DNA from 3 places in the Pseudomonas sp. StFLB209 genome. Region 2 is predicted to be linked to each of the others. Evidence: riboswitches for the same ligand, from Rfam matches in the RefSeq annotation. Region 2 holds a riboswitch; each other region holds the start of a gene.
The links. A riboswitch is a leader RNA that binds a small molecule or an ion and turns the genes downstream of it on or off. The one in region 2 is predicted to bind cobalamin.
Positions count from the first base shown of each region.

Region 1: it holds a riboswitch for cobalamin, as region 2 does, so the genes downstream of both, PSCI_RS21825 (CbtB domain-containing protein) here and PSCI_RS23905 (ABC transporter substrate-binding protein) in region 2, are expected to answer to the same signal.
Region 3: it holds a riboswitch for cobalamin, as region 2 does, so the genes downstream of both, cobO (cob(I)yrinic acid a,c-diamide adenosyltransferase) here and PSCI_RS23905 (ABC transporter substrate-binding protein) in region 2, are expected to answer to the same signal.

Region 1 is NZ_AP014637.1:4,838,767-4,846,298, reverse strand. Features, by position in the region: gene cobN (cobaltochelatase subunit CobN) at 1-1,532, opposite strand, end outside; gene cobW (cobalamin biosynthesis protein CobW) at 1,536-2,603, opposite strand; cobalamin riboswitch at 2,693-2,900, opposite strand; cobalamin riboswitch at 2,957-3,168, shown strand; gene PSCI_RS21825 (CbtB domain-containing protein) at 3,264-3,449, shown strand; gene PSCI_RS21820 (CbtA family protein) at 3,463-4,164, shown strand; gene PSCI_RS21815 (cobalamin biosynthesis protein) at 4,172-4,573, shown strand; gene cobM (precorrin-4 C(11)-methyltransferase) at 4,654-5,400, shown strand; gene nfuA (Fe-S biogenesis protein NfuA) at 5,576-6,169, opposite strand; gene PSCI_RS21800 (acyltransferase family protein) at 6,258-7,277, opposite strand; gene PSCI_RS21795 (fatty acid cis/trans isomerase) at 7,466-7,532, opposite strand, start outside.
Region 2 is NZ_AP014637.1:5,366,124-5,373,655, reverse strand. Features, by position in the region: partial or broken gene PSCI_RS23920 (5-methyltetrahydropteroyltriglutamate--homocysteine S-methyltransferase) at 1-28, shown strand, start outside; gene cobF (precorrin-6A synthase (deacetylating)) at 100-858, shown strand; gene PSCI_RS23910 (pseudoazurin) at 998-1,426, opposite strand; gene PSCI_RS23905 (ABC transporter substrate-binding protein) at 1,423-2,436, opposite strand; cobalamin riboswitch at 2,558-2,769, opposite strand; gene PSCI_RS23900 (glyoxalase superfamily protein) at 2,996-3,520, shown strand; gene PSCI_RS23895 (LysR substrate-binding domain-containing protein) at 3,539-4,453, opposite strand; gene PSCI_RS23890 (NAD(P)H-dependent flavin oxidoreductase) at 4,547-5,605, shown strand; gene thpR (RNA 2',3'-cyclic phosphodiesterase) at 5,858-6,454, shown strand; gene PSCI_RS23880 (LysR family transcriptional regulator) at 6,499-7,371, opposite strand.
Region 3 is NZ_AP014637.1:425,528-433,059, reverse strand. Features, by position in the region: gene PSCI_RS01960 (NAD-dependent deacylase) at 1-629, shown strand, start outside; gene PSCI_RS01955 (C40 family peptidase) at 706-1,398, shown strand; gene PSCI_RS01950 (C40 family peptidase) at 1,553-2,092, shown strand; cobalamin riboswitch at 2,467-2,685, shown strand; gene cobO (cob(I)yrinic acid a,c-diamide adenosyltransferase) at 2,783-3,394, shown strand; gene PSCI_RS01940 (cobyrinate a,c-diamide synthase) at 3,391-4,692, shown strand; gene bluB (5,6-dimethylbenzimidazole synthase) at 4,689-5,339, shown strand; gene cbiB (adenosylcobinamide-phosphate synthase CbiB) at 5,336-6,244, shown strand; gene cobD (threonine-phosphate decarboxylase CobD) at 6,237-7,244, shown strand; gene PSCI_RS01920 (cobyric acid synthase) at 7,241-7,532, shown strand, end outside.

The DNA of each region.
Region 1 (7,532 bases), 530 kb from region 2:
TAACCCCGCGCCGGCTGAATACCGACGAAGGTCAGGCCCAGGCGGATGCCGGCGATCATCATCCGTCCGCTGCGAAACATCGGGTCAGCCTGCGGCGCGCCCCAGCGCTCAGTCACGGCCGCCTGATTGGCGCTCGACAGTTGCGCAAAGGCCTGCAGGTACTCGTCCAGCGCCATGCTTTGCTGGCAGGGGCGCAGGTCCAGGGTTTCCAGGTCGTTGGTCACGCCACCGAGCAACTGCTGGATCAGTTCGGTACCGCTGGCGGGCAGGTCCTGCACCGGATAGCCCTGCTGCTGCATGGCGCGCAAAATATTCAGCGCCGCCGCCGGGGTATCCAGACCGACACCGTTGCCGATACGCCCATCGCGGGTCGGGTAGTTGGCCAGAATCAGTGCAACACGCTTGTCGGCATTGGCCAGCCGGGCCAGTTGCGCCCAGTTGTGCGCCAGGGCAGCGACAAAGTCCATGCGCTCTGGCTGGGCGCGGTAGCAGACCACATCAGACTGGCTGCGCTCACTGCGCCAGGCCAGGTCCTTGAAACTGATAGGTCGGCTGATGATGCGCCCGTCCAGTTCCGGCAAGGCGATGTGCATGGCCAGGTCGCGGGACCCCAGGCCCAGCTCGCTGGCCTGCCAGGCCGGCTCGTTGTCTTGTGCGCAAATGGCCTGGATCACCGGGATATTGCGGCGAAACGGGCGCAGATGCGGCGCTTCCGGGCTGGACTGGGCAAAGCCGGTGGTATTCAGAATCAGCGCGGCATCGACTTGGTCCAGCCAGTCTTCGACCACGCTCAGGCAGCCAGGCTCCTTCAGGCTGGCGACGGCAATCGGCAGCGGATTCAGGCCCTGGGCCTTTAAACGGGCGCAAAACAGGTCGATAAAACCGGTATTGGCTGCCTGCAAGTGCGAGCGGTAGAACAGCAGCGCCGCCACCGGCGCGTCGCTGTCCCAGTCGGCTTGCCAACCGGCAAGCTCGGTGGTGCCGTGCTGCGGATGATAAATCGCGGTGCGCGGCAAGGCCTGCGGTTCCTGCCAAGGGTAACGGCGCTGCAACCAGTGGCTGGCCACGCAATGGAACAGGTTCAGCGCGTTATCCAGCCCGCCTTGACGCAGGTACTGCCAGAGTCGGTCACGCTCGGCGGCCGGCACAGTGGAAAGATCGGCAAGCTCAGGGTCCGGGCGATCATCACCGGGCACCAGGATCACCTGCACGCCGCGCCCGGCCAGCTCCATCAGCCGCTCGACGCCGTAGCGCCAGTAGCCAATGCCGCCGTGCAGCGAGATCAGGATCAACCGCGCATGCTGCAGCACGTCTTCGACATACAGATCGACCGACGCATGGTTCTGGACCTGCATCGGGTTGGCCAGGCGCAGGCTTGGGTAGTCATCCGGCAGTTGCCGGGCGGCTTCGGCCAGCAGCGCGAGGCTGGAGTCACCGCTGCAGAGAATCACCAGCTCGGCGGGGGTCTGGCCGAGATCGGCAATGCTGTCGTCGGGTACAAAGCCGCCGGGCTGGGTTCGCAGCAGGTGCATGGGTCAGCCGGCCAGTGCCGCGTTCAGACGCGCTTCAAGCTGAGCGGCGTCCAGTTCCTGACCAATCAGCACCAGTTGCGTGGCGCGCTCTTCATCGGCTCGCCAGGCGCGGTCGAAGTGTTTGTCAAAGCGCGTACCCACGCCCTGAATCAGCAAGCGCATCGGTTTGCCAGGGATGGCCGCGAAGCCCTTGACGCGCAGGATGCCGTATTCGACCACCAGTTGATTAAGGGCACTGAGCAACACAGCCTCTTCGGCTTGCGGCAGCTTGATGGAGATCGAATCGAAAGCGTCGTGATCGTGATCGTCATCCTCCTCACCATCATGGTGAGAATCATGGTGAGTCTTGCGCCCGTCAATGTGCAGTTCAGACTCGGCGCCAACCCCCAGCAGAACGTTGAGCGGCAGGCGGCCGTTGCTGGCTTCGATGACCTTGACCGCCGGCGGCAGTTCTTCAGCCACTTCGGCGCGCACGGCGGCCAGACCGTCAGCGTCGATCATGTCGGCCTTGTTGAGGATGACCAGATCAGCGCTGGCCAGTTGGTCGGCAAACAGCTCGTGCAGCGGCGACTCATGGTCCAGGTTAGGGTCGAGCTTGCGCTGCGCATCGACCTGATCGGGGTAGGCGGCAAAAGTGCCGGCCTTGACCGCCGGGCTGTCGACCACGGTGATCACCGCGTCAACGGTGCAGGCGTTGCGGATTTCCGGCCACTGGAAAGCTTGTACCAACGGCTTGGGCAGCGCCAGGCCGCTGGTTTCGATCAGGATATGGTCCAGGTCGCCACGCCGCTCGACCAGTTCGCGCATCACCGGGAAGAACTCTTCCTGCACGGTGCAGCACAGGCAGCCATTGGCCAGTTCGTAAACCCGACCGCTGGCTTCTTCTTCGGTACAACCGATGGTGCACTGCTTGAGGATTTCACCGTCGATGCCCAACTCGCCAAATTCGTTGACGATAACCGCGATACGGCGCCCTTCGGCGTTGTCGAGCATATGCCGCAGCAAGGTGGTTTTACCCGAGCCGAGAAAGCCGGTAACGATGGTGACGGGAAGCTTGGCCAGTGTTTTCATCGGATGCCCTTTGGCAATACGGCGGGCAAGCAGGACGACAGCGGCGCATGGCTCGCTGGAGATCGCCACCGGATCACCCCGCCCGGTTGTAGTGAGAATGCTTAGAGGCAGGTCTCCTGGCTTGCGGGGAGCCTTGAACTTCAAGGCATTCACTGCGCCTTCCCGCTCGTTGAGCAGTGGCACGGCAGCGAACATGACCGCTTACAGTTGCGGGGGCAGCTGCGGACTTTCCAGATCTGGGACCGCATTCCCGTCTTAGCCTCACTCGCGTAAGGAACCTCAAGGCCGCAAGGCTACGCAGTGGGCACCGACAGGTCAACGCCGAGATTGACGTTACTGACCGCCCATGCTCTGCTACACACCTTGTTACGGGTGCCCCTCACGGGGTGAAACGGGAAACCGGTGCTGCTCAGGTCCATTGACCAGACAAAGTCCGGTGCTGCCCCCGCAACGGTAAGCGAGCGAAAGGTCTATCCACTGTGCGTACGCGCGGGAAGGCGATCTTTGTCAGACACCCTGTGTGTCCCTCGCAAGCCCGGAGACCGGCCCGCAATCACTTTATTGGACAACCCCGCGGTGGGCGGGCGCCGTCGATGCCTGCCATTTTCATGGTGGGGTTGGTGCGCATGCCTGCCCGTTTCACAACAAGAGGCCAGTGTCATGTCGAGCATCAGCAGCAGCCAGTCGGTCACCACCCCCGCCACTCTCAGCCAGCGCCTGACGGCCGCCATCGGCGCTGTCGTCATCGGTTGCAGCCTGGTGTATTTCGCCGGTTTCTCGCATATCGATGCGGTGCACAACGCCGCCCACGATACGCGCCACAGCGCCGCCTTCCCGTGCCATTGATCGAGAGCCCGTCATGTTCAAGCGCATCCTGCACACCGCAGGTTTCAGCGGCCTGCTCGCCGCCCTGCTGCTGACCCTGGTGCAAAGCCTGTGGGTCACGCCGCTGATTCTTGAGGCAGAAACCTTCGAGCAAGCCCCAGCCGCCCAAGAGCACAGCCATGCGGGCGAACCAGTGGCGGCCCATAGCCACGAACACGACGCCGAAGCCTGGGAGCCTGAAGACGGCTGGCAGCGGCTGCTGTCGACCACCGGCGGTAATCTGGTGGTGGCGGTCGGGTTTGCCCTGATGCTGGCAGGCCTGTATACCCTGCGCGCGCCGAACAGCACGGCGCAGGGCGCGTTCTGGGGACTGGCCGGCTTTGCCGTATTCGTCCTGGCCCCGACCCTCGGCCTGCCGCCTGAATTGCCGGGCACCGCGGCGGCCGAACTGGGCCAGCGCCAGACCTGGTGGATCTCCACCGCTGCCGCCACGGCCGCAGGTCTGGCACTGATGGTGTTTGGCCAAAGCCTATGGCTGAAACTGCTGGGCGCTGCCTGGCTGATCGCCCCGCATCTGTTCGGTGCGCCGCAGCCGGCCGAGCATTCGAGCCTGGCACCCGAGGCGCTGGAAGCGCAGTTCATCATCGCCTCGCTGGTGACCAACGTAGTGTTCTGGGTTGCCCTGGGCACCGTCAGTGCCTGGCTGTTCCGCCGCAGCCATGCCCGCCAGTCCTGACAGTTGCATGGCGATCGGGCTGGGCTGTCATCAGGACTGCCCGGCCGAGGCGCTGCTGGCGTTGATTGAAGCCAGCCTGGCGCAACACGGCCTGACCCTGGACGCCGTCAGCGGCCTGGCTTCAATCGACAAACGCCGCCAGACCCCAGGCTTATTGCAATTGGCCGGGCAGTTGCAGTTGCCACTGGTATTTTTCAGCGCTGCGCAATTGCAGGCGTTCGAGCCGCAGTTGACTCATCGCTCGGCGCTGACTTTGACCCATACCGGCTGTTATGGGGTGGCTGAAAGCGCGGCGCTGGCCCTTGCCAGCCAGCTGGGCAATGCCCCTGCGCGGCTGTTGATCGAGTACCGCAAGACTCGCCAGGCGACATTTGCCTTGGCGATTAGCGCCTTTGACCAGCACCCTTGAATTTCTATAGCCTGTGAGGGCCCTTTTGCGAGCAGAGCTCGCTCCCACAAAGTACTCGCCGTCTTGTTCTGGAGTAACGATTGACTGTCTATTTCATCGGCGCCGGCCCCGGCGATCCGGAGCTGATTACCGTCAAAGGCCAGCGTTTGATTCGTAGCTGCCCGGTCATTATTTATGCCGGCTCACTGGTGCCGGTGGCGGTCCTGGAGGGGCATGGCGCCAGCCAAGTGGTCAACAGCGCCGAATTACACCTCGAACAGATCATTGCCTTGATGAAATCTGCTCATGCACAGAGCCAGGATGTGGCCCGCGTGCACTCCGGCGACCCGAGCCTGTATGGCGCGATCGGCGAGCAGATTCGTTGCCTGCGCGAACTGCAGATTCCATTCGAAATCATCCCCGGCGTCACCGCCACCGCCGCCTGCGCGGCGTTGCTGGAAACCGAACTGACGCTGCCGGACATCGCCCAAAGCGTGATCCTGACCCGCTACGCCGACACCTCACCGATGCCGGCCGGCGAAGCACTGGCCGACCTGGCACGCCACGGCACGACCATGGCGATCCACCTGGGGATCAAGAATATCGGGCGGATTGTTGAAGAGCTATTACCGCATTATGGCGTCGACTGCCCGATTGCAGTGGTGCACCGCGCCAGCTGGCCGGACCAGGACTGGGTGCGCGGCACGCTGGCCGATATCGAGGCACAGGTGCAGGCCAAAGGCTTTCGGCGCACCGCATTGATCGTTGTGGGGCGGGTGCTGGCGGCGGACAGCTTTGCCGAATCGGCGCTGTATCGGGCCGGGCATGCGCATCTGTACCGGCCTTGAGGGCACGGAAGTAACGTCAATACTGTTTATTTGGACCGGTGGGAGCCGCCGGGGGCATTCAGTGCTTAAGTGAACTGTATTGAGGCTGACGTAGGAGCTGCTTTAGCAGCGAAAACATGCTTAATGCTTCGCGGCTGAAGCCGCTCCTACGAGCATGGGAAACACCAGACAACAATCAGTAGTAGGCGTTTTCTTTCTGGGTGTGGTCGGTCACGTCGCGCACGCCGTGCAGCTCGGGAATGCGCTCGAGCAAGGTGCGCTCGATACCTTCCTTGAGGGTTACGTCCGCCTGGCCACAGCCCTGGCAGCCACCGCCGAATTGCAGCACGGCAATGTTCTGCTCGCCCTCTTCCACCACGTCGATCAGGCTGACCTGGCCGCCGTGGCTGGCGAGCCCCGGGTTGATCTCGGTTTGCAGGTAGTAGTTGATGCGCTCGTTGATCGGGCTGTCGGCATTGACCATCGGCACCTTGGCGTTGGGTGCCTTGATGGTCAGCTGGCCGCCCATGCGGTCGGTGGCGTAATCGACCACCGCGTCGTCCAGAAAGGCTTCGCTGAAGCCGTCAATCCAGGCGGTGAAACGCTTGAGGCCCAGAGCCTTGTCTTCTGGCTTCTCTTCGCCGGGCTTGCAGTAGGCGATGCAGGTCTCGGCATATTGAGTACCGGGCTGGGTGATGAAAACACGGATGCCTATACCGGGGGTATTCTGCTTTTCCAGCAGATCAGCCAGGTAGTCGTGGGCAGCATCAGTTATGGTTATGGCGGTCATGAACATTCCTCGCAGACTTGCCGGGAGTTTACGCCAATCGAGGGCGGCGCACAAAACCTAGTGCTGTTGTCAGGAAAGCACCGATTCATCAGACCGCCTGCGCCTCGCGCCCGCTGCGCCGTGCGTCCAGCCTGGCGCGCATGCGCTGATACAGGCCCTTCTCGACCCACTCGTAGCTCAGCCAGGCCCCCACCGCAATCACCGGCACGCAGCAGGCAAACACCACGTACGGGTTGAGACTGTAACGCTGGGCCAACAGCAGCCCGCCATACAGCACCAACACGTGCAGCAAGTAGACCGAATAAGAACAGTCGCCCAGGCTCTTGAGCAGCTTGCTGCCGCGAAACAGTGGTTCGAGCGATACGCAACACAGTACGATCAAGGCACTCGGCAGCCCCCAATGCAGCAGGCGCTGGCTATTGTCGAGGTTCTGGATCAGCAACAGCCCCAGCGCCACACCGGCCAGCGGCAGCCACACCGCCTGGCGAATCCAGCCACGCTGATAGGCCATGCCAATACCGATACCCAGCAGAAATTCATAAACGATGTCATTGCCGTAGAAGCGGCTGATCAGGCCACTGCGCGCCAGCACCTCGGTCACCACGAACAACGCACTGGCAATGATCAGCGGCCGATGGCGACGCTCGAACAGGAACACCATCGAGAACAACAGGTAGAACAGCATCTCGTAATTCAGCGTCCAGCCGACATTGAGGGTCGGATACAGGCCGTAGCCGCCGGGGTTTTCCGAAGGAATGAAAAACAGCGACAGCAGAAAGTTCTGCCAGCCGATCACCTGATGCGGCAGCCACGGCGCAGCGAACAGCAATAACAGGCCCATGGCCAGGGTGTACAACCAATAGGCCGGCACGATACGTAACAGGCGCAAGGCAATGAAGCGCGAGGCAGGCATGTCCCGCTCGTGGGTCGACAGGTAGATGACCAAGCCGCTGATGACAAAAAAGATATCGACGCCTACCGCGCCCTTGGCGACGAAAAACTCGCCGATCGGCCCGCTGGCCTTGAAATCAAAAAAGATCTGCATGAAGTGATGACATACCACTACCCATGCCGCGACTGCCCGCAGGGCCTGAACCGAAATCAGCATTCCTGAACCTCGTGTGTGCGCTGTGCTCTCACTGAATCGTCCGCACCGGGTTGGCGGGACACGCAGGTTTACTGACAGCCGCAAATCACAAAAGGTCTTGAAAAACCCGTACCGCCGGTCAATCGATAATGGCTGCAGGCCATGTCTGGCGTGGCCTGCAGCTGAAAACCAGCGATCAGAACCGGACCTCAGAGGTTCTCGTAACGATTCATATCCAGCACCCCGAACTCTCGCGGGTCATGCTCCTGAATGTAG
Region 2 (7,532 bases):
GCCAGAGTCTGTCACCGCGACCCCGGCACAGAGCTGCGCGGCCTAAGCGTGGCCGCTTGAAGCCCAAAGGTTCCGGTGGTTGTGCTGGCTGGAGGTGTCATGAAAACCATCCTGATCATTGGCATCGGTGCCGGCAACCCGGACTACCTCACTGTCCAGGCCGTTAACGCGCTGAATCAGGTGGATGTGTTCTTCCTGATGGATAAAGGCCTGAGCAAGGGCAAGCTCAATCAGCTGCGGCGGGACATCTGCGAGCGTTACATCAAGGACCGTGACTACCGCATGGTCGAAGCGCCGAGCCCGTCACGGGCAGGTGACGCTGAAGATTACCGGCAGAGCGTCGCTGAACTCAATGCGGCCAAACAGTTGGTCTTCGAGCGGCTGATTGACGAAGAGCTGCAAGACGGGCAGTGCGGGGCGTTTCTGGTCTGGGGCGATCCGTCGTTGTATGACAGCACGATCCGTATCATCGAAGCCATCAGCCGGAGCGGGCGTCACGCGCTGGATTATCAGGTGATTCCCGGCATCAGCAGCGTCCAGGCCCTGGCCGCACAGCACAAGGTGGCACTCAACAATATCGGTCGCTCGATCGCGATCACCCCCGGGCGGCTTGTGGCCGAAGGCTTTGCCGATAATGTCGACAGTGTGGTGGTGATGCTCGATGCCGGGAATGGCTTGCACAGTCTGGTTGACCAGGATCTGGAGGTCTACTGGGGCGCTTACCTGGGCACGGAAGATGAAATCCTCGTTTCAGGCAAGCTGCATGATGTGGTTCAAGACATTGAGCGGCTGCGTGAGCAGGCCAGGGCAGCCAATGGCTGGATCATGGACACCTGCCTGCTTAAACGGCCTGAATGACCGGCCGGGCGGCGATCCGCTTTAGCCGGGAAGCCTTCGCGGCTAAAGCCGCTCCTACGGGATAATGCCGATCAGTTAAGGGCGGCGCGGCCCGGTGGGAGTCGGCTCAGCCGACGAATGCAATGGCGCGTCCACCAACTTAGCGTGAAGCCCGCAAATTCTGCAGTTGCGTAGCAAAACGCTCTTTGGCCCGCGCCGGCAGGTCATCTGGCAGACCTGCCTGGCTATTTGCTTCACCCACCTGAATCAGCATGACCATGCCCATAGCCAGATGCGGAATGCACTGCACGCCGTACAGTCCCGGCACGCTGAAAGTGTGTTCGAACGGCTTGTTCAACGGGCTTTTGAAGGCATCGGCGCCCTGCGGTAGCAGGCCCGTCAGGCTGGCCGCGTTATGGCCGCTCTGGGTGGGCAGAAATCGCACCGTATCACCGGCAGCGATGTGCAGGTGATCCGGTTCATAGACCATGGCGCCCTCGGCGCCACGGGTGAGCATTTTGACTTCCCAGACTTCTGCTGTCGCTGGCAGTGCGATACCGAGCAGCAGCCAGCAGGCCAAACGTCTCATGGCTGTTCGGCCTTGCCACTGGCAAACGCGCTGGCCAGGGTTTCCAGGCCACGGAACAGGCGCACACCAGCCTGCATGGCGTCAGCGTCGAGGATGATGATGCGGTTGTTCTTCACCGCATCCATGTTTTTGGTCACCGGGTCTTTGTGGAGAAACTCCAGCTTTTTCTGGAAGTCATCCGCCGGGAAACGCCGACGGTCCATGCGCGCAATGATGATCCAGGTCGGGTTGGCCTTGGCCAGGGTTTCCCAGCCCACGGTTGGCCATTCTTCACTGGACTCGACCACGTTGCGCACGCCCAGGGTCTGCAGCATGAAGTCGGCAACACCCTGGCGACCGGCGACGTACGGGTCGATTTCCAGGTCAGCGCTGGAGAACCAGAACACCGCACTGGTGTTGCTCAGGTCCTTGCCAGCCAGTTGACGGGTGGCGTTGTCCAGGCGTCCCTTCAGCTCGGTGTTCAACTGCTGGCCACGCTCCTGCACATCGAAAATCTCGGCCAACTGGCTGACGCTTTTATAGATGGTGTCGATCTGGAAGTTTTGCGTGCGGGTGCCGTCGGCGCCGACCAGGTTGTCCTTGCCTTCACAGTCCGAAGGCAGCAGGTAGGTGGGGATCTTCAGGTCGCTGAATTGCTCACGGGTGCCGACCACCCCTTGGGGGCCGACCATCCACTCGAACTGCACGGTCAGCAGTTGCGGCCGCTTGCCGATCACCGCCTCGAAGCTCGGATCGTTGTCGGCCAGGCGCTCGACCTTGTCGTTCTGCGCCTTGAACTCCGGCAGCACATTGTTGAACCACAACGAGGTGCCCACCAGTTTGTCGCCCAGCCCCAGCGAATAAAGAATTTCCGTGCCGGCCTGGCCGATGGTGACGGCGCGCTCGGGAGCCTGGGCGAAAGTCTGTGGCTTGCCACAGTTATCGATGGTCAACGGGTACTGGGTGGCGGCGGCCTGGGCCAGACCGGCAAGGCTGAACGTGGCGGCCAGGGTGATAAGGCGAGCGAGCATGCTGCGGTACTCCTGTCGAAGCTGCACAAAGGCAGGCGCCCGGACAGGCATCGATAAGCCCCATAAACACAGGGCTGCACCCGGAGCCGGGCGCGGATGTCCATCCCGGACACCCCGCCGGTTGGTTGATTTTTTGCCGGCAGGTCTCCTGACTGGCGCGTCCAGGCCCGGCTCCGGCCTTCCCGGATCGTTTGACCCAGTGGCATCGTGGAGCAGGCTCGGCACCTACAGTTGCGGGGGCAGTTCCGGTTCGCGGGTCAGATGGCCGAGCAACCTGATGAGCGACGGATTCCCTATTAATTCCTGGTGGAAACCGGCGAGCGGCATGGTAGGGCATCGGGCTGTAAAGCGAAAGGTCAGGGCCGGTGCCACGGCGGGTTCCCCGCACGTCTGGCAAGGTGTAGCATCAGCACCGGCCTGATGCTGCCCGCCGCTCGCCCTGCGTCTTCTACCGGCCAGGAAGGTGAAAGCATCGCTGTACACACCCAACCCTATCGCTGCTTTCAAGCGTCGAGGCTTGGCAATGCGGGCACCGGACTGCCTTGACCGGAGAGCTGTGATGATCACCATTGAACAGGCCAAACAAATGGCCAAGCGCTTGCGCGCTGCGTTGCCCGATAGCGTACTTTCGCATAGCGCCGCGCTGGAACTGGTCGCCCAACAGTTGGGTTACAAGGACTGGAATGTTGCGGCAGCGCGGCTGCCCGAGCAGTCTGCACCGGCCGCGATCAGCTTCGCCAAACCAATCCCGATCCTGCGCAGCTTCGACGAAGCCAAGGCGCGGGAGTTCTATCTGGATTTCCTGGGTTTCAGTGTCGAGTTCGAACACCGCTTCGAGCCAGGCCTGCCGCTGTACCTGGGTATCGTACGCGATGGCCTGCAACTGCACTTGTCCGAACACCATGGCGATGCCAGCCCCGGCGCGACCATTTTCATTCCGATGCAGGGTGTCGAGGCGCTGCGCGATGAGCTGCACGCCAAGCAATACGGCTACGGACGCCCGCAAATCGTCGAGCAGGCCTGGGGGCGGCTGCTGGAAGTGCATGACCCGTTCGGTAACCGGTTGAGGTTCTGCGAAGACTGATACAGCGCTTTCGCGACCCTAGTCATGAAGCGGTTGCACTCTGTTCGCGGCTGAAGCCGCTCCTGCATGGTGCCGAATTATTTCGGCAAAACGTTCAAATGCCGGTGTGGCATAGCCCCTTCGCCACACCAGCCAGGTCGTGCGGTTGCCGAGGTCCAGAGTCGGCAACTGCACCGGGTATTGGCACAGTTGCAAGACGCTGCGCGGCAACACCGTCACCGCCGCACCTGCGGCCACACAGGCCAGCATGGCGTGATAAGAGCCCAATTCCTGAAACTGCCAGCGCGGATCATTGGCCGTTTGCAGCGCCTGCTCGGCCAGCGCCCGATACGTGCAACCGGATTTGAACGCCGCCAAGGTGCGAGTGCGTACCTGAGCAGGTTTTTGCACTTCAGCCTCGCTGGCTGGCAGCAGGAGCAGCAGTTGTTCTTGCCAGAGTTGCATGCCTCGCAAGCCGCTGGTGGCCATCGCCAGTTCATCGTTCAAATCTTCGGGCAAGGCCACGAAGGCGCAGTCGAGCAAGCCCTGACGAAGCTGTTCGAGCAGCACCACCGAGGGGCCGGTGCTGATCAGTAAACGGGTTTGCGGATAAGCCAGGCTGTAGGCGGCCAGCGGCTCAGGCAAGCGACTGGCGGCGGTGCTTTCCATGCTGCCGACCCGCAGGCTGCCGCCCTCGGCGCTGCCGTTGAGCATCTGCCGTGCTTCATCCTCCAGCGCCAGCATGCGCCGGGCGTAGCTCAGGAACTGCTGGCCGGCCGGCGACAGGGCGATGCGTTTACCACTGCGAATGAACAGCTCGGTGGCAAGCTCTGCTTCCAGTTGCTGGATGCGCGTGGTGACATTCGAGGCCGCTCGACCCAGGCGCGCGGCGGCGCGAGTGATGCTCAGCTCGGCGGCCACAGCGTCGAAAATGCGCAGGCTTTCCAGATCCAATTAAATTCACCATTGAAGAATAATGTGACTATATTATTCTCAATATGATAATTATCAATCGCCGTTTTACTTGAGCATCCGGTGGAGCCGATCATGAGTTTTGCTAACGCATTTACTGCCCGGCTGGGCACCCATCCGATCATCCAGGCGCCCATGGCCGGAGTTGCCACGCCTGAACTGGCAGCGGCGGTATCGAATGCAGGTGCGCTGGGCTCGCTGGGCATCGGCGCCAGCACGGTGGCCCAGGCCCGGCAGATGATCGAGCAGACCCAGGCACTGACCGACCGGCCATTCAACGTCAATGTGTTCTGTCATGCGCCCGCCGTGCGCGATGCTGCGCGCGAGCAGGCCTGGCTCAGGCACTTGCAGCCGTTGTTCGATGAGTTTGCCGTGGAGCCGCCGGCTGCTCTGGACGAAATCTACAAAAGCTTTGCCACCGATGATCAACTGTTCGAGATGTTGCTCGACACGCGCCCGGCGGTGGTCAGTTTTCATTTCGGCCTGCCGTCTGCCGCGCAACTGCAAGCGTTCAAACAGGCCGGAATTTTCACCCTGGCCAGTGCCACCAATCTGCCCGAGGCACTGCAGATCCAACAGCTGGGCTTTGATGGCATCGTTGCTCAAGGCATCGAGGCCGGCGGGCACCGCGGGATGTTCGACCCGCAGGCGGTTGATGAGCGGTTGAGCACTTCGGTGCTGGTGCGGTTGCTGGCCAACCACATCGACCTGCCGATCATTGCCGCTGGCGGCATCATGGACGGCCAGGGGATTCGGGCTGCGCTGGATCTAGGGGCGGCTGCCGCGCAACTGGGTACGGCTTTTATCCTCTGCCCCGAGTCGGCGGCCAACCAGGGTTATCGCGCCAATCTGAAAAGCCCGCGCGCGGCTGTGACCCGCCTGACCGCCACGCTGTCCGGGCGTCCGGCGCGGGGCATCGTCAATCGGTTTATCGAGCATGCCGAGCGGGGCGGTGTGCAGCCTGCGGCTTATCCGCTGGCCTATGATGCGGCCAAGCAGCTCAATGGCGCAGCGGCCAGGGCCGGCAGCGATGAGTTTGCTGCGCATTGGGCCGGGCAGGGCGCACCGCTGGCCCGCCAGCTGCCGGCCCGCGAACTGGTTGAGTTGCTGGTGCAGGAGTGGCAAGGCCTGTAGGCGCGAGCTTGCTCGCGAGGGCGGCGGCACATTCGCTGCATTGCATCGGTGGTGGCTTTGTCGGGCTCTTCGTCGGAGTGCCGCCCATACCAAGGTAGCTCCGATAGAAGTGTGCAGCGTTTAACCGAACACTATCGGGCTTGAGTCGCGTTCTCCGTTCACCGGCGTTCAATTCTGTGAACTTCAACCGCTTGGCAACCCTCCATCGCAATAGGGTATGTTGGTACCGATTACTGCATGGAGGAACGCCCGATGAGCAGCAACGACTTCACCCCCAACGAGCCCTTCAAGCGGTTGTTCTTCGCCTTGCCTTGCGATGGTGCGCAAACCAAGGCCATTTCACGCTGGCGCTCGGACTTGAAACTGCGCGGCGGCCGTCCGGTACCGGCGGCGAATTTTCACCTGACCCTGATGTTTCTGGGCGATGTCGGCGTGTCACAGCTGCCAGCGATCACCGAGGCGGCTGCGCGCTTGCGCCCGCTGGCTGCGTCGCCGTCGATTGTGCTCGACCAACTGCAGGTCTGGCGGCGCAGCCAGGCCCTGGTGCTGGTGCCGGAGTACCCGCAAGCGGCCTTTTTGCGTTGGGTGTATGAACTGCAGCAGGCCATGCTGCCATTGGGCTTTGCCGTCGACCCTCGCGAGTTTCAGCCCCACGTGACCCTGCTGCGCGACTACCGTGGCGAGGTGCCGGAGGCGCCGTTGGGCACCGAGTTTCACCTGAGCGCCCGCGAGTTCGTGCTGTATGAGTCCTACAAGGGTAAGTACGAGCCCCTGGCCCAATGGCCGCTGGCCGAGGCGCCGGTGAAGATTGAGCGGCACCGGCCGCTGGTGCATCCATTCGGGTTATAGACCAGTGGCCAAGCGACTTGGCCGATCAGGTAACTGAAAACTGTTCAGTCCAGCCCGGCCCAGAACGCTTCGGCAAACGGCGGCAAGGGTGCCAGCGGGCGGGTCAGGTGGATTTGCAGCGGAATGTCCCAGCTGTCATCCAGCGCCCGCACCAGCTTGCCGTCGGCGCGCTCCTGCTCGGTGAGGCTGTTGGGCAGCCAGGCCACGCCTTTGTTTTCAAGCGCCATGGAGGTGAGCACCGCGGCCAGATGACTGCTGAACGAGGGTTGCAGGTGCAGGTAACCGGCCTTGTCTTGCAGGTGATGGTCGATGATCCGCCCCAGCCCCGACTCTTTGCTGTAAGCCAGGTAGGGCAGAGTTTGCAGGTCGGCGCTGAACCCGGCGTCGGCGCCCATCAGCGGAATCAGGCTGTCCTCACCGATGGCCTTGCTCAGGTACTGGCCCGGCGGCAGCTTCGGTGGCACCTGCGGGTGCCGATGGCTGATCAGAAACTGCACCTGACCGTGCATCAGCAGCCGCTCACACTCGGCCATGCTGTCGGACTGCAGGCGCACCGCCTCAATCGGGGCGCCACGCCCGAGCTGGCGGATCCATTTCGGAAAAAACGTGAACGACAACGAATGGGTCGCCGAAAACCTGAGACTCTTGGCCGCCGTGCCGGCCACCTCTCGGGCTTCTTCGCGGATGCGGTACAGGCGTGCTGCGGCATCCTGAACACTGGCCAGCACATGCTCGCCGGCCGGGGTCAGGGTTGCGCCCTGGGCCGAACGCTGGAACAGCTCGACCCCCATCCATTGCTCCAGCGCACGAATGCGTCGGCTGAATGCCGGTTGGGTCACATGCCGGGTTTGCGCTGCGCGAATAAAGCCGCCGTGTTCGGCCAGGGCAATGAAGTCTTCGAGCCAGACCAGTTCCATGGTGATGCTGCCTGTGCATGGGGGTGAACCGTTATAGCACGCCTAAAGCAAATATTTCGTACCCATCCAAGTTTGGGCGATGCTGTTTCGGCATTGCCCGGCGCGATAACGGCATTATTCGCCACGGCGGGATGCGCCTAACGTTGTGCTCAACACAACAA
Region 3 (7,532 bases), 4.9 Mb from region 2:
GCCGTACCGATGATGGCTTGCCTATTGAAATGGCGCTGTCCGGGCCGATGCTGCGCCGCGATCCGGCGCTGTGTTGGAAATACATCGCTGAACTGGGCAAGGCCTGCCTTGCTGGCGAGCCCAACATCGCCCATTACGCCATCGCGCAATTACAGCGCCTCAAGCCTGATTGCTGGGTGCTGACCCAGAATGTCGATGGCTATCACCGGGCTGCGGGCAGTCCGCCGGAGCGCCTGATCGAGATTCATGGGCAAATGACTCCGCTGTTTTGCCAGGCGTGCGGCGCCGAAGACCCGCAACTGGCCGGGCACCTGTCAGCCGAGCTACCGCCGCTGTGTAGCCATTGTCATGGCATTTTGCGACCGCCGGTTGTTCTGTTCCAGGAAATGCTCCCTGAGCCCGCTATAGACGCTCTGCAAGCGCAAATGGCGCTGGGTTTCGACGCGGTGCTGAGTATCGGCACCACCGCCAGCTTTCCCTATATTCACGAGCCGGTGTTGCGCACGCGGATTACCGGCGGCTTTACCCTGGAAATCAATCCTCAGGCCACTGATCACAGTGCGGGGATGGATATTTTCCTGCAGGGCCGGGCGGCACATGTCATGCCGGAACTCATAAGTCACATTTAATTCGATAGAATTTGCAAATCGGTTGGATAGCGGGCATAGTCGCGGCTCCTCATTTTTTGACGCCACGGTCGTGCCCATGCAAGTTTTACGCTTCGCACCCCTCGTGCCACTCGCTTTAGTTACTTTTCTATTCGGCTGCTCCACCCAGTCATCGGTGACCCAGCCAGAGCAATTCGCTCAATACCAGAATTCCGTTACCGCTCAATCCAGTGCCCGTCAGGCGCACAACATCCGTGCCCAGCAAGCTCTGGAAGCGGAAGAAGAGCTGGCCGAGTTCACCGACGAGAACGCCTACCAGCTGCCGTTGCTGGCAGACAGCATTCTGGAGCGCGGCAAGGCGCTGATCGGCACCCGTTACCGCTTTGGCGGCAACTCCACTGCCGGTTTCGATTGCAGCGGTTTCATCAGCTACCTGTTCCGCGAAGAAGCCGGCATGACCCTGCCGCGTTCGAGCCGCGACATGATGAAAATCGACGCCCCGCAGGTCTCGCGTCATGACCTCAAGCCAGGCGACCTGCTGTTCTTCAGCACTGCCGGCCGCGGCCGTATCAGCCACGCTGCGATCTATCTGGGCGACGACCAGTTCATCCACTCCAGCAGCCGCCGTAGCGGTGGGGTGCGGATCGACAGCCTGGACGACACCTACTGGAGCAAAACCTTCGTCGAAGCCAAGCGCGCTCTGGTGTTGGCACCAGCCTCCGGTGAGGCCCAGACCACTGCAATGACTTCCACCAGCGTCAAGCCGGTCAGCAACAAGCGTCATAACTAACACAAGCTGTTTGAAACGGCCTGTTAACTGGAAAGCCCGTTTGGTCGGATTGTCTGAAACCTCTGCACAGCGCTCTGGTCTTCAGCTAGTCTCTCTTAACGGGCTTTCTAGCTTTCGGCAGTAAAGCCGCATTCCTGATGGAGTTTTTGTGGTCATGTCGATTTTCTTACGCTGTGCCGTGATCTCTCTCGCTGCGCTGCTCGGCGCCTGCGCCAGCGCGCCGCCGCCCAAACCCAAGGTCGTCCAGCGGCCGGTGATCGTCGCGCCTGCGGTGCTGAATTCACCCGCTGCCGAAGACGTGCTGTTTCGCGCGCTCGGCCTGGTCGGCACGCCTTACCGCTGGGGCGGTAATACCCCGGACTCCGGCTTCGACTGCAGTGGCCTGATCGGCTATGTCTACCGCGACATGGCGGGCATCAGCCTGCCGCGTTCGACCCGCGACATGATCGTGATGAAAGCGCCCAACGTCGGCCGCGAGAACCTGCAGACCGGCGACCTGGTGTTCTTCGCCACCTCCGGCGGCTCGCAGGTCTCCCATGCCGGCATCTACGTCGGCGAAGGCCGCTTCGTGCATGCCCCGGCCACTGGCGGCACCGTCAAGCTCGACAGCCTCGGCTCGCCTTATTGGCAGAAAGCCTACCTGAACGCCAAGCGCGTTCTGGAGCCTTCCAGCCTGGCGCAGAACAACCGTTGAGCCGCTTGGGTGTCCGCCCGGACACCCAGATTGTAGGAGCGGCTTCAGCCGCGAAGCGTCGCCATTGCTTTCGCTTCTGTTGTTGCTTTTGCTTTTTGAACCGAGTTATCACAGACGCCGCCGAACGCGACGATTGGCGCCGGAGCGAGGGAACCCCGCCCCGAAGGGCGGGGCCAAGACCGGAGCAACGCCTTTGGTTAGTTTGGGCGAAACCAAAGTAACCCGCTCGTAAAGAACGGAACCTGGCGAACAGACAACTGCGGCAAAGACCCTGTGCACAACGCTAAAGATCTTCGCGGCTAAAGCCGCTCCTACGCGCAGACGCGCCGATACCCGACCCGATACCGTTTGACGCTCCATGCCCAACCCTCTACCCTTCGCGGTTTGTTTCAGGTGCCCGGCAGCCAACGGCTGGCAGGGTGAAACAGGGAAGCCGGTGGGAAGACACGCACTTCGATTCCGGCGCTGCCCCCGCAACGGTAAATGAGTCAAGACCGCGCATCGTGCCACTGGACATTCTCCGGGAAGGCGCACGGTCGGCAGGCAATGCCTCGCTCATGAGCCCGGAGACCGGCCTGTCACGTATTCAAGGCATCACGGCGGGCGATGCTCTGCGCAAGGCAACTGACTGCCTTGGCGTTCTGTCGTCCTGTTGTCTGCTTTCGCCTGCCTTTCCAGCGGAGAGCTGAGATGAACGAGTCCCTCGAACGCGACGAGCGCCATCTGGCGCGCATGCAGCGTAAAAAAGCCATTATCGATGAACGCATCGCCAACTCGCCCAACGAGTGCGGCCTGCTGCTGGTGCTGGGCGGCAATGGCAAGGGCAAGAGCAGCTCGGCCTTTGGCATGCTCGCCCGGGCGATGGGCCACGATATGCAGTGTGGCGTGGTGCAATTTATCAAGGGCCGTAACGCCACTGGCGAAGAGCTGTTCTTCCGCCGTTTCCCCGACCAGGTGCGTTATCACGTCATGGGCGAGGGCTTTACCTGGGAAACCCAGGACCGCCAGCGCGACATCGCCGCTGCCGAAGCGGCCTGGCAAGTGTCGAAGCAGTTGCTCAGCGACCCGAACATCAATCTGGTGATCCTCGACGAGTTGAATATCGCGCTCAAACACGGCTACCTCGACCTGGAGCAGGTGCTCAACGACCTGCAGGCGCGCCCGCCGATGCAGCACGTCGTGGTGACCGGTCGCGGGGCAAAACCGGAACTGATCGAGCTGGCCGATACCGTCTCGGAGATCGGCATGGTCAAGCATGCCTTCCAGGCCGGCATCCGGGCGCAGAAGGGCATCGAACTGTGAGTGATGCGCAAGCGCGACAATGTCCTGCGGTGCTGATCGCCGCGCCGGCGTCCGGCCAGGGCAAGACTACCGTCACTGCTGCCCTGGCACGTTTGCATCGCAATCAGGGCCGCAAGGTCCGGGTGTTCAAGTGCGGGCCGGACTTTCTCGACCCGATGATTCTCGAACGCGCCAGTGGTGCGCCGGTCTATCAACTGGACCTGTGGATGGTCGGCGCCGATGAAAGCCGGCGGCTGCTCTGGGAGGCGGCCGCTGAGGCTGACCTGATCCTGATTGAAGGGGTTATGGGCCTGTTCGATGGCACGCCCTCCAGCGCGGATCTGGCCCGCCACTTCGGGGTGCCGGTGCTGGGCGTTATTGACGGTACTGCCATGGCCCAGACCTTTGGTGCACTGGCGCTGGGCCTGGCCCGTTATCAGCCAGACCTGCCATTCGCCGGTGTGCTGGCCAACCGGGTTGGCACGGTGCGCCATGCGCAGTTGCTGGAAAACAGCCTGACCGAAGGCCTGCGCTGGTACGGCGCGTTGTCACGTGAAACCGGTATTGAACTGCCCAGTCGGCATTTGGGCCTGGTGCAGGCCAGCGAACTGAATGACCTGGATACGCGCCTAGATGCTGCGGCCGAGGCGCTGGCCGGCACTTGCGAAGTTGCGCTGCCGCCGCCGGTCAGTTTTGCTGCGCCCGAGCCGCAACCGGTCGAGCCCTGGCTGGCCGGGGTGCGGGTTGCGATTGCCCGTGACGAAGCTTTTGCTTTCACCTACGGCGCCAGCCTGGAGTTGCTGCGCACCATGGGCGCGGAGCTGAAGTTCTTTTCGCCGATTCACGACAGCCAGTTGCCCGAAGCGGACAGCCTGTACCTGCCCGGCGGTTACCCTGAATTGCACCACGTTGCGTTGCAGGCCAACCGCTCGATGCGCGAGGCGATTGCCGCCCACCATGCACAGGGCAAGCCGCTGCTGGCCGAATGTGGCGGCATGCTGTATCTGCTCGACGCACTGACCGATGTCGACGGGGTGCGCGCTGAGTTGGCCGGCCTGCTGCCCGGTGAGGCGACCATGCAGAAGCGCCTGGCGGCGTTGGCACTGCAAGCGGTGACGCTGCCTGAGGGCGTGTTGCGCGGGCACACCTATCACCATTCGCTGACCAGCACTGAGCTGGAGCCGATTGCCCGAGGCATCAGCCCAAATGGCGGACGCGGCGCGGAAGCTGTGTACCGGCTGGGCCGGCTGACCGCCTCTTATGTGCACTTTTATTTCCCTTCCAACCCCCAGGCGGTGGCGGCGTTGCTGAAACCATGAGTGAAGCAGCCTTTAGCCCGGATGAGCGGGCCGCGGTGTACCGGGCAATTGCCGAGCGCCGCGACATGCGTCATTTCAGCGGCGGCACGGTGGCGCCCGAGGTTCTGGCGCGCTTGCTCGAAGCTGCGCACCACGCGCCGAGCGTCGGCCTGATGCAGCCTTGGCGCTTTATCCGGATCACTGATACGGCGCTGCGCAACCGCATGCAAGAGCAGGTCGAGCAGGAGCGGGTCCGCACCGCTGAAGCATTGGGCGAGCGCGCCGATGAATTCATGAAGCTCAAGGTCGAGGGTATCAGCGACTGTGCCGAGGTGATCGTCGCGGCGCTGATGGACGGCCGTGAGCAGTTTGTCTTTGGCCGACGCACGATGCCGGAAATGGACATCGCCTCAATGTCCTGCGCCATTCAGAATATGTGGCTGGCGGCCCGCGCCGAAGGGCTGGGCATGGGCTGGGTGTCGCTGTTCGATCCTGACAACCTGGCCGCCCTGCTGAACATGCCCGAGGGCGCCCGACCGTTGGCGATTCTATGCCTGGGGCCGGTCACCGGTTTCTATCCGGCACCCATGCTGGTGCTCGAAGGCTGGGCGCAAGAGCGCCCGCTGGAACAACTGCTGTATGAGAATCAATGGGGAGTGCATCGATGAGTGTGGCGCTGTTGAGCGTAGCGGGGGTGGCGCTGGATGCGTTGCTTGGAGAACCGAAACGCTCGCATCCGCTGGTGGCGTTCGGGCGATACGCCGAGCGCATCGAACAGCGTTTCAATGCCGCCGGGCGCGGCTGGCGCAGTCATGGGGTCACCGCCTGGGTGCTGGCGGTGATTCCGCTGACCCTGCTGATCACCTTGCTGAGCTGGCTGCCCTATATCGGGCTGCTGGTGGACATTCTGGCGTTGTACTGCGCGCTGGGCCTGCGCAGCCTCGGCGAGCATGTGCAGCCGGTCGCGGCGGCGTTGCGTGGCGGTGACCTCGACCAAGCGCGGCAGCGGGTCGGTTATCTGGTCAGCCGCCAGACTTCGGAGCTTGACGCCAATGGCGTGGCCCGCGCGGCCACCGAGTCGGTGCTGGAAAATGGCAGCGATGCGGTATTCGCCGCGTTGTTCTGGTTTGTCGTGGCCGGTGCGCCCGGGGTGGTGCTGTATCGCCTGAGCAATACCCTCGACGCTATGTGGGGTTACCGCAACGAGCGCTTCGAGCGCTTCGGCTGGGCGGCGGCGAAGATCGACGACGTACTCAATTATATTCCTGCGCGGCTGGTGGCCTTGACCTACGCGCTGCTGGGCAAAACCCGCCTGGCGCTGCGTTGCTGGCGCACCCAGGGGCCGACCTGGGACAGCCCCAATGCTGGCCCTGTGATGGCGGCGGGCGCTGGCGCGCTGGGGGTCGAGCTGGGCGGTGCAGCGATTTATCACGGTGAGTTGCACGAGCGTCCAGCGCTGGGCGAAGGCCGGCCTGCCGATGCCGAGTCCATCGAAGCCGGCTGGCAACTGGTGCAGCGCGGCGTATGGCTGTGGCTGCTGATTCTCTGCGTGGGAGCGCAACTCTATGCTTGAACATGGCGGCCGGCTACGCGCAGCGGCGCAGCAGTACGCGATTGCCGAGGCCGACTGGCTGGACCTGTCCACCGGTATCGCGCCGTGGTCCTGGCCGATTGCGCCGGTCGATGCGCGCGACTGGGCACGTTTGCCAGAAACCGATGACGGTCTGGAGGCGGCGGCTTGCGCTTATTACAACGCCGCGCAGGTGTTGCCGGTGCCGGGGTCCCAGGCCGCCATTCAGGCGTTGCCTCGCTTGCGTGGCCCCGTCGGCAAGGTTGGCGTGCTGTCGCCGTGTTACGCCGAGCATGCTCATGCCTGGCGCAAGAGCGGTTTTCTGGTGCGTGAAGTGCTGGAGCGTGAAGTCGAGCACTTCATCGACGTCTTCAACGTGCTGGTGGTGGTCAACCCGAACAACCCCACCGGCCGTTTGATTGCGCCTGAGCAGTTGCTCAAATGGCATGCCCGGCTGGTCGAGCGCGGTGGCTGGCTGGTGGTGGACGAGGCGTTTATGGACACCGCGCCGGCGCACAGCCTGGCGGCCGAAACCTGGCGCAGCGGGCTTATCGTGTTGCGCTCGTTTGGCAAGTTTTTTGGCCTGGCCGGTGCGCGCCTGGGCTTTGTGCTGGCTGAGGCCGGTTTGTTGCAGGCACTGGCGAGCGAGATCGGCCCCTGGGCCGTCAGCGGCCCCACCCGCAAGGTCGGGCTGGCGTGCCTGAGCGATCTGCCCGGCCAGCAATTGCAGCGGGAGCGTTGTGAATATGCGGCGCTGCGCTTGTCAGCGCTGCTCAGCGCTCATGGTCTGGAACCTGACGGCGGTTGCGCACTGTTTCAATGGCTGGTCACTGCCCATGCTGAGCCGTTGCACGAGTTTGCTGCCCGGCGTGGAGTGTTGCTGCGCTTGTTCAAGGCCGAGCGTGCCGAACACAGCAGCCTGCGTTTTGGCCTGCCGCACAGTGAAGCTGACTGGCAGCGCCTGGAAACCCTGCTGCATGACTACCGCAAGGACCTTAAATGACCACCCTGATGGTGCAAGGCACCACCTCCGATGCGGGCAAAAGCACGCTGGTAACCGGCCTGTGCCGCTGGCTCAAACGCCAGGGCATCAGTGTGGTGCCGTTCAAACCGCAGAACATGGCGCTCAACAGCGCGGTCACTGCCGACGGCGGCGAGATTGGCCGTGCCCAGGCTGTACAGGCCCAGGCCAGCGGTCTTGAACCGCACACCGACATGAACCCGGTGCTGCTCAAACCCAATACCGACACCGGCTCGCAGGTGATCATTCATGGGCGGGCGGTGACCACCA